4 regions of the Vibrio algicola genome follow, and region 1 is predicted to be linked to each of the others. Evidence: predicted binding sites of a transcription regulator. Region 1 holds the regulator's gene; each other region holds the start of a gene.
What was found. Region 1 encodes CRP, which controls carbon source genes, mostly activating them, when cyclic AMP is high. Its sites were predicted from a motif close to TGTGANNNNNNTCACA; they were not measured.
Positions count from the first base shown of each region.

Region 2: the regulator CRP is predicted to act here: its motif matches at 1,090-1,105, upstream of nagE (N-acetylglucosamine-specific PTS transporter subunit IIBC).
Region 3: the regulator CRP is predicted to act here: its motif matches at 1,102-1,117, upstream of gltB (glutamate synthase large subunit).
Region 4: the regulator CRP is predicted to act here: its motif matches at 1,676-1,691, upstream of cytR (DNA-binding transcriptional regulator CytR).

Region 1 is NZ_CP045699.1:2,320,641-2,322,852, reverse strand. Features, by position in the region: gene GFB47_RS10640 (aromatic amino acid transport family protein) at 1-795, shown strand, start outside; gene crp (cAMP-activated global transcriptional regulator CRP) at 891-1,523, opposite strand; gene GFB47_RS10630 (phosphoribulokinase) at 1,767-2,212, opposite strand, start outside.
Region 2 is NZ_CP045699.1:1,685,808-1,688,019, forward strand. Features, by position in the region: gene nagE (N-acetylglucosamine-specific PTS transporter subunit IIBC) at 1-975, opposite strand, end outside; gene nagA (N-acetylglucosamine-6-phosphate deacetylase) at 1,502-2,212, shown strand, end outside.
Region 3 is NZ_CP045699.1:2,022,931-2,025,142, reverse strand. Features, by position in the region: gene gltB (glutamate synthase large subunit) at 1-841, opposite strand, end outside; gene GFB47_RS09235 (sensor domain-containing diguanylate cyclase) at 1,558-2,212, shown strand, end outside.
Region 4 is NZ_CP045699.1:214,056-216,267, forward strand. Features, by position in the region: gene GFB47_RS00980 (SPOR domain-containing protein) at 1-236, opposite strand, end outside; gene cytR (DNA-binding transcriptional regulator CytR) at 402-1,409, opposite strand; gene priA (primosomal protein N') at 1,734-2,212, opposite strand, start outside.

The sequences.
Region 1 (2,212 bases):
TTTGGTACGTCATCGGTCGACAAGGTTAATCGGGTGCTGTTTACCTGTAAATTGGTCGCGATGGCAATCATGCTGTTTTTCTTAACTCCCAACATTCAAGCGGTTCATTTGGTGAATATGCCATTAGAAAAAGGCTTGATTGTGGCGGCATTACCGGTGATTTTCACCTCTTTTGGATTTCATGGCAGCATTCCTGCCGTGGTACGTTATTTAGATCTGGATATGAAAGCGCTGAAAAAAGTGATGGTGTTTGGGTCATTATTGCCGTTAGTGGTGTATATCCTGTGGCAATTAGCGACATTAGGTGTGGTCGATCAAGCCACGCTTGCACAAGCCGGCAATGTCACCGCACTGGTTGGAACCTTGGCGCAAGTGATCCATAGTTCTGCCATTTCTCAAGTGGTGTCAGTGTTTGCTGATCTGGCTTTAATTACTTCTTTTCTTGGGGTGAGCTTAGGCTTATTTGAATTTTTGGGCGACAGCTTGAATAAGAACCAAAGCAAAGGTGGCCGAGTGGGAATCGCGTTAGTGACCTTTGTTCCGCCATTGTGTTTTGCTCTATTTTACCCGCAAGGCTTTATTATGGCACTCGGTTATGCCGCGATTGCCTTAGCGATTTTAGCGTTACTACTGCCGGTTGCGATGGTGAAACGCTCGCGTCAACTCAACTTACAAACCCAAAACTTTACCGTTGCTGGTGGTAATGTGGCGTTGATGTTTGTTTTATTAAGTGGCTTGGTGATCATTGGGGTACAAGTGCTAATCAGCGTAGGAGTATTGCCCGCTATTGGGTAGAGAGTAACGAAAAAGTAAGATCGAAAAAGCCACTGGATTTGCATTCAGTGGCTTTATTTATTTTTGCGTGTACTTAAAATAATCGTGTGTGACGATTAACGAGTACCGTATACCACGATGGTTTTACCATGCGCAGAAATTAGATTTTGCTCTTCTAGCATTTTCAAGATACGACCAACGGTTTCACGAGAGCAGCCAACAATTTGACCAATCTCTTGACGAGTTATCTTAATTTGCATGCCGTCTGGGTGAGTCATTGCATCTGGTTGTTTGGCTAGATTAAGTAGCGTTTGTGCAATACGACCGGTAACGTCTAAGAAGGCTAAGTCACCCACTTTTTGGCTAGTGATTTGTAGGCGAGTTGCCATTTGAGCTGACAGACGCATCAAGATATCTGGATTCACTTGGATAAGCTGACGGAATTTCTTAAATGAAATTTCAGCAACTTCACAAGGTGATTTAGCTCGAACCCAAGCGGTACGCTCTTGATCTTCTTCAAATAGACCTAGCTCACCAATAAAATCGCCTTGGTTTAAGTAAGACAAGATCATCTCTTTGCCTTCTTCATCCTTGATTAATACAGCCACAGACCCTTTTACGATGTAGTACAAAGTTTCTGCTTTTTCGCCAGCATGAATCAAAGTACTTTTTGATGGGTACTTATGAATATGACAATGCGATAGAAACCACTCTAAAGTTGGGTCAGTTTGAGGTTTACCTAGAACCATAATTTGTTACTTCCTCTGAAGGGCTTGCTCAGTTTTGAGTCATTCATCCTGAGACCGGCTAAACTGGTCAAATAGAATAGGTGTTCATCATTTACGCTGCAAGCACTGTTACTGCGTTGGCTTTAAATACTACCCCTTTCCGTAGCGAATTTCTTGATTTTGATCGCCCTGAAGTGGGTATTTAAGCTGTGAAAGTGTGGCCTAAGTCACAGACTCAGCAGTAAGGTGAAATTGATCACCTTTTTAGCCAATTTTACCGGTGTCGATCAGTTGTTGCAGTAGAGGTTGAATGATCAGTTCCATCGCAAAACTCATCTTACCGCCTGGTACCACTAAGGTGTTATGGCGTGACATAAAGGAACCATCAATCATGGCAAGTAGGTAAGGGAAGTCGACATTTTTAATTCCACGCAAACGGATCACTACAAAGCTTTCATCTAAGCTTGGGATGCCTTTGGCGTTTAATGGGTTAGAAGTATCAACGGTTGGCACTCGCTGAAAGTTGATATGAGTACGAGAAAACTGCGGCGTGATGTAATTTAAGTAATCATCCATCGAGCGTACAATCGAATCCATCACCGCTTCACGCGAATGGCCACGATCGCGGGTGTCGCGCACAAATTTTTGGATCCACTCCAAGTTAACAATCGGCACCATACCAATCAAAAAATCGACATGTTGCGAGGCGT
Region 2 (2,212 bases), 630 kb from region 1:
AATACCAGTTAGGAAAGAACAGAATGCTACTGAGAACAATGCACCAGCAACTTGGCTACGACGCTCTGTTGGAGCGGCAAGGTACATAGCAAACGCACCAGCAGGAAGACCAAACATCATGATTGGGAAGAAACCATTCATGAATACCCCAGCAGATTTATCGCCACCGAAGTAACGGTTCAAATCACCGGTTTTAATCGTATCAGTCACAGTGTTCACAACTGCAGTAATATGAGGAGTAACAGAGTTAGCAAAATCAAACGTATGCTCTTGACCAACAACTAATGTTTTAGCAATCGCTGGGTCAACACATAATTGGTGAATATTCGAGAATGCACCAACGCCTGTTACCATGATTTCTTGACATGAACCCATGCCGAACCAGAAGTAAGAGTTAAGCACATGGTGTAGACCAACAGGAATTAATGCACGGTTTAATGTACCGTAAATAAATTGACCGACTGCACCAGAAGTAGAAATACCGTGTGCTAGTGCGTCAAGACCGTTTTGAATCACAGGCCAGATCACACCGAAAATAGCACCAGCAACTAGAGCCACAAGACCAGCCATGATAGGCACTAAACGACGACCAGAGAAGAAAGCTAACCACTCAGGTAAACGCGTTTTATGGAACGCATTATAACAGTGACCTGCGATGATACCGGCAAAAATACCGCCAAAGAATGACATATCGATAGTTGAATCGATATTTTGAGCTGTCGCGGTAATAACAAAATAAGCAACTGCACCAGCAAGACCAGCAGCACCAGCCCCATCTTTCGATAAACCAATCGCGATACCTAAACCAAATAGTAAAGGTAACTGACTAAAGATTGCATTACCAGCAGATGCCATAAATGCGATATCCAATATATCAGGTTGACCTAAACGTAATAACAACGCTGCAACAGGTAGTGTTGCAATAGGTAGCATTAGTGCTTTACCTAATCTTTGTGCGTATCCCAGAATATTCATTGAATTCCCCCCTAAGGATTTTGTATGAACTTCAAAACTTATTTTTATTAAAAAATTTAGTACAGCGACAGTCTATGTGATTAATTTTAGCCCGCAAATTAAAACCTCATTATTTGTGATCTCAATCAAGAGTTATTTGTCTGATCGCAGCTAATTACGCCAATTTTAGCATCTTGGGACTAGATAGTTTTGAAAACTTATTTTATCATTCGAATTAATGGTTTTTTTCCTTTAACATGAATTCATTCTAAATGGCTATATAAAGGTTCTTGCTTGCTTAACCTATAGTCTCTGAATTTGACGTGTATCAGCTTTAATACGGTTGCTTTGCCTCGCAAACTTGCTGTTTAATCGTGTGAATCAACACAGTTAGCTGTTTTTAGACTGCCAAACACGCCAAGTTAAACGATAATGGTATAAGTCTATTTTATACTCACATTTGTTGCTCTGCTTTGAAAAAGTATAACGATAACTAACCAAAGCCGACAACCATCAAGATTTTAAATAAATTAGAAGGGTGCTCCCTATGTATGCGCTGCTTAATGCAAAAATTTACACCGGACATGATGTGCTTACCCAGCACGCTGTATTGGTTGATGCGGGTAAAATTCATGCTGTAATTAAAGCAGAAGATTTACCACAAGGTATTGAAACCAAGGATTTACAAGGCGATATTCTTTGCCCTGGCTTTATTGATTTGCAACTTAATGGTTGTGGAGGGGTGATGTTTAATGACCTGATCTCGGTTGATACCATGCAAACTATGCATCAAGCCAACTTAAAATCAGGTTGTACCAGCTACTTACCGACTTTGATCACTTCTTCAGATGAAGATATGCACCAAGCACTTAAAGCCGGTCGTGAATATCTTGCTAAATACCAACACCAGGTTCTCGGATTACACCTTGAAGGCCCGTTCCTCAATGTATTAAAGAAAGGTATTCACCGTCCTGATTTTATTCGTAAGTCAGACGATGATATGATTGCTGCTATCTGTAATAACAGCGATGTGGTTGCCAAGGTAACTTTAGCGCCAGAGCAAAATAATCCTGAACATATTCGACGCTTACGTGACGCGGGTATTGTGGTTTCAATCGGCCATACCAATGCAACCTATTCTGAAGCACGTGAAGGTTTTGCCAACGGCATCAGTTTTGCTACTCATCTATTTAATGCGATGACGCCAATGGTGGGTCGCGAACCGGGTGTAGTGGGCGCGATTTATGATACCCCTGAG
Region 3 (2,212 bases), 300 kb from region 1:
GAGTGAATAGGTCGGATTCTAAAATAGCTTCGCGTGCTTTCATCCAGTTTAAGTTACCGCGCACGGTGTTAATCTCACCATTATGTGCAATATAACGGAATGGTTGCGCTAAGCGCCATCTTGGGAAAGTATTGGTAGAAAAGCGAGAGTGAACCAAAGCCAGTGCAGTGACCATGCTTGGGTTTTGTAAGTCTAAGAAATACTGAGGAACTTGATCTGTGGTTAATTGCCCTTTATAAACCAAAGTCTTGTAAGACATTGAGTTAATATAAAAATCATCACCAATATTAGAAACTGACTCTAAACATACTCGAACGGTGTAGTTACGCAGAACATAAAGTTTACGTTCCAGTTCTGCAGGAGTGGTACTCGGGCCACCTGAAATAAACACATGTTCAAATTGAGGTTCGGTGCTGAGGGGATCTTCACCGATCATGGAATTATCAACCGGCAATACACGGTAGCCAATAATTTCGAGATCAAGACGAGCCGCATTGCGCTCTAGAATATCGCGACACTGTTGACGCTTGTATTCATCTTTAGGAAATAGAACCACACCGACGCCATATTTTTCAAATGACGGTAGGCGAATGCCGAGCTTAACAGTTTCTTCTAATAAAAATTCATGCGGTTTTTGCAGTAAAATACCCGCGCCATCACCACTGCATGGGTCGCAGCCTTGACCTCCACGGTGTTCCATACGAGCCAACATATCGAGGGCTTGTGTGACCACGGCATGAGATTTTCGGTTTTTTAAGTGGGCAACAAAACCGATTCCACAGGCGTCATGCTCCAATTCCGGAGTGTACAATCCCTGTGTACTTTGCTCTCTACTTACCATAGATACATCCTTCCAAGTTAATGGCAGAACTAGGCTGGGCATCATGCCCCACAACTAGTACTACTTGTCCTTTATATATTTATAATCTTTTGCTGATCTCACTCAAACTTGGGAAATCAACCCGATTCCTTTCCATTATTCGCAGAAAAATATGTGCGAAAAAAATGATTCCATAGGTGTTTCGTTTGCTATTTTAGTAAATCGACAGGGATTTCTATTGCCAATATGGCGAAATCTAGCGATTTATATTTTCCTTTTAGCGTGATAATTATCACGAAAAAAGCAGTTTCGTATAAACATCCTACATTTTTGTACTATGTAATTCCAACGAAACTTTACTCGATAGATACATTTTTTTGACATTTGTTGAATATTAAATACTTAAAAGCGTGGATTAATGATTTTTTATGCCAATTAGTTGAATTTATATTGCCATTATTGGTTTGTTGATAACTTGCTTTTTTGTTATGTGATACGCATAAATTTAAGCGTTAATCTTTGTGTTTAGTCTCGATATGATGTGATCAAACACTTAGTTTTGATTGGTGGATTAAGAACAAGAGTTCTAGATATATGCCCACATTAGAAGGGAGTGAATATTGGCTTGCGAATATGTGAAGGTAGATAAGAATAAATACCTCTTTATGGTAGATTTCCTTGTATTATGTAGGTGGCAATTTTAATAAAGTATTTAATGTAATTTAAATGGGTGAAAAATGAATGAACTCGCCGCTGTCAATCATGCGCTACCTGTAAGCAATAATATAGCGCCCTCTTCGGAAGGATATATCAAAGATTATTTAGCTAAGTTTGCGCTAGATTCGATATCGGAACTGGTGTTTTTTAAAGATGCAAATGGTCAAGTATCAGGCACCAATCGAGCGTATGACCGTTTTTGGCTCGAGCGAGAAGCAGAAAGTTGTGCCAAATTAAGTTGGGATGATCAAACTTCGCGCGCCACTGTTAAACGTTGGACCACGTTACCAACCGGTGAAAGTTGTTTACTTGAAACCCATATTAGCGCTTTGATGGGAGATGCAGGGATACCTATTGGAACCATTGGCATTACTCACGATGTGACCGAGTGGTATAACACCGAACAATCTTTTCTTTATGAAATGGAACGTCGTCAAAATATGGAAATTGAACTTGCTCAGCGTGACACTATGTTGCAATCATTGATGAATGCTTCTCCAGATCCGATCGCTATCTTCAACCAAAATCGAGTTCATGAGGCATGTAATCAACCGTATGCCGACTCTTTAGGGATAGCCAATCCCGACATGCTGATCGGTCAGCGTTTAGAGAATTTATTGCCAATCGAATTAGTCGAACGTTTTAAACAGTCGGATTTGGAGGTTTTAAAAGAAG
Region 4 (2,212 bases), 410 kb from region 1:
GCTTTTTTAGGCTTGGCTTTTGGCGCGACAGGAATAATCGTAGCGCTTGGGGTTGCCGGTTCTGGATCATTATTAAGCATTGAGATCAAAGAGATTAATCCGCCAGCGAGAATGATCGCAATAATAGCCGCCTTCCAAGGGATCGCACGTTGGGATGCTTTCTTCTTCGGTGCAGACTTGCGAGTGTTCTTCTTTTTGGGTGCAGGACTTTTTCTTACGTAATCTCTATTAGCCACGGGCGCTCTATAATTTTGTATTGTTTAAAAAAGGAGCCACATATTAATACCAATTGGCTCAAATATCTACGATTTATAAAGTGGCATAAAAAAGCCAACCCATCGCCTCTCTCTAATTAAAAGTATATAAGGCTTAAGTTGGCTGAATCTATTATTTGGATTTTATTATTTAATTTTTGGTGGCCCAGCGCTGTTGCGGATGACTAAGTTGGCTTCGAGTAAGCGCGAACCGGCTCGAACTTCATTGCCTTTTAGTGTTTCTAATAACATCAACATTGATTGTTTGCCAATCTCATAACGAGGCTGAGCAATAGTGGTTAATGGCGGTTCGCAGTATTGTGAAAATTGAATATCATCAAAACCGACTACCGAAAGATCTTGTGGTATCCGATAGCCCATTTTCTTCGCTTGCTGCATTGCGCCAATCGCCATTGCATCATTATGACAAAAGATAGCGGTTGGAGGTTCAGGCTGAGTTAATAATCTCTTAACCGCTAAAGCACCGGATTCAAAACTGAAATCACCGTAGACTCTATGACTAGGGTTCATTTCTAACCCAGCTCGGCGCAGAGCTTGTTGATAGCCTTGGTGGCGGAACTGACATAAAGCTGCACTCTCTGGACCTGACATTTCGGCCACGCGTTTATGTCCCATTTGAGTCAGATAATTCACGATATCAAACGCGGCGGTCAAATTATCAATATGCACGGTTGGTAATTCTAGCTCTGGCGCGTATTCACAACCCATTACCAAAGGTGGAAGATTTTTTTGTTCCGGCTTGCTGACATCAAAAGGGGTGTCACTACCGAGTAATACCATGCCATCAGCTTGTTTGGTAAACACCAAATTCATAAACGTGGTTTCACGGTTAAGTTGCTGACTGCTATCACCCAGTAAAATTAAATAATCATGTTCAGCGGCGGTATCTTCAATCCCTCGAATGATTTCTGAGAAATAAGGATCACAGAGATCCGGCACGATAACGATAATGGTTTTCGATTCGTTGCGTCGTAAGTTTCTTACCAATGAGTTAGGCGAATATCCCGATGACATCACCGCATCTTCTACTCGTCTTCGAGTTGAGTTAGATACTTTTTCTGGGCTCATTAATGCTCTTGAAACGGTGGCAGTGGATACGCCTGCAAGTCGGGCAACCTCCTTCATTGTCGCCATAAATTTTCCTCTCTCTAAAAACCCAAATGGGTATAACCTATATCTTAAAAAATGCGCTGATATAGGCAAAATAATGGTTTCATCCCACCGGATAACGACGTCTTAATGTTATAAAAATGGGTGGTGAGCATTCGCGCTGGTTACCCTGCTTATGATTAAAACAAAACGTTAATCCGACAAGGAGGCATTAGCATTACGAATATTCTCATTTTATGCTTAAAATTAAGTAGTTAACATTAATTAGGCTGCAATAATTACATAAAAAAAGTGATATTGCTCGCATTGAATTATTTTGCAGCCCTATTTATAACTATTGAGATATTACTAACTAAGGTCTTGCGGCTCGATGTCTAATGACCAGCGTACTTTTTTGGCCAGTGGCAACAGCTGAATTGCCGGTTTTGCCGACGCTAAGATACGCTGCATTTTCGATCTTGTTTCGATTTGTAGCAGTAGTTGCCAGCGGTATTTTCCTGCGCGTTTGGATAATGGTGCCGGCATAGGGCCTAGTACCATGCAAGTCTCATCAAACAGTGGATGCGCTTCTAATGTGTGTCTAACTTGGCGTAAAAAACTTTCGGTTGAGTCATTTTGAGTCGCTTCGGCACGGATCAAAGTCAAATGAGTAAAAGGTGGCAACAGTGCCATTTTTCGCTCTTTCAGTGCTGTCTGAGCAAAGTGGTGATAATCCTTATGCAACAAGGATTGTAATAACGCATGCTCGGGGTGGTGAGTTTGCAGTAAAACCTCACCTGGTTTACTGGCTCGCCCTGAGCGACCAGCAACCTGAATAAACAATTGTG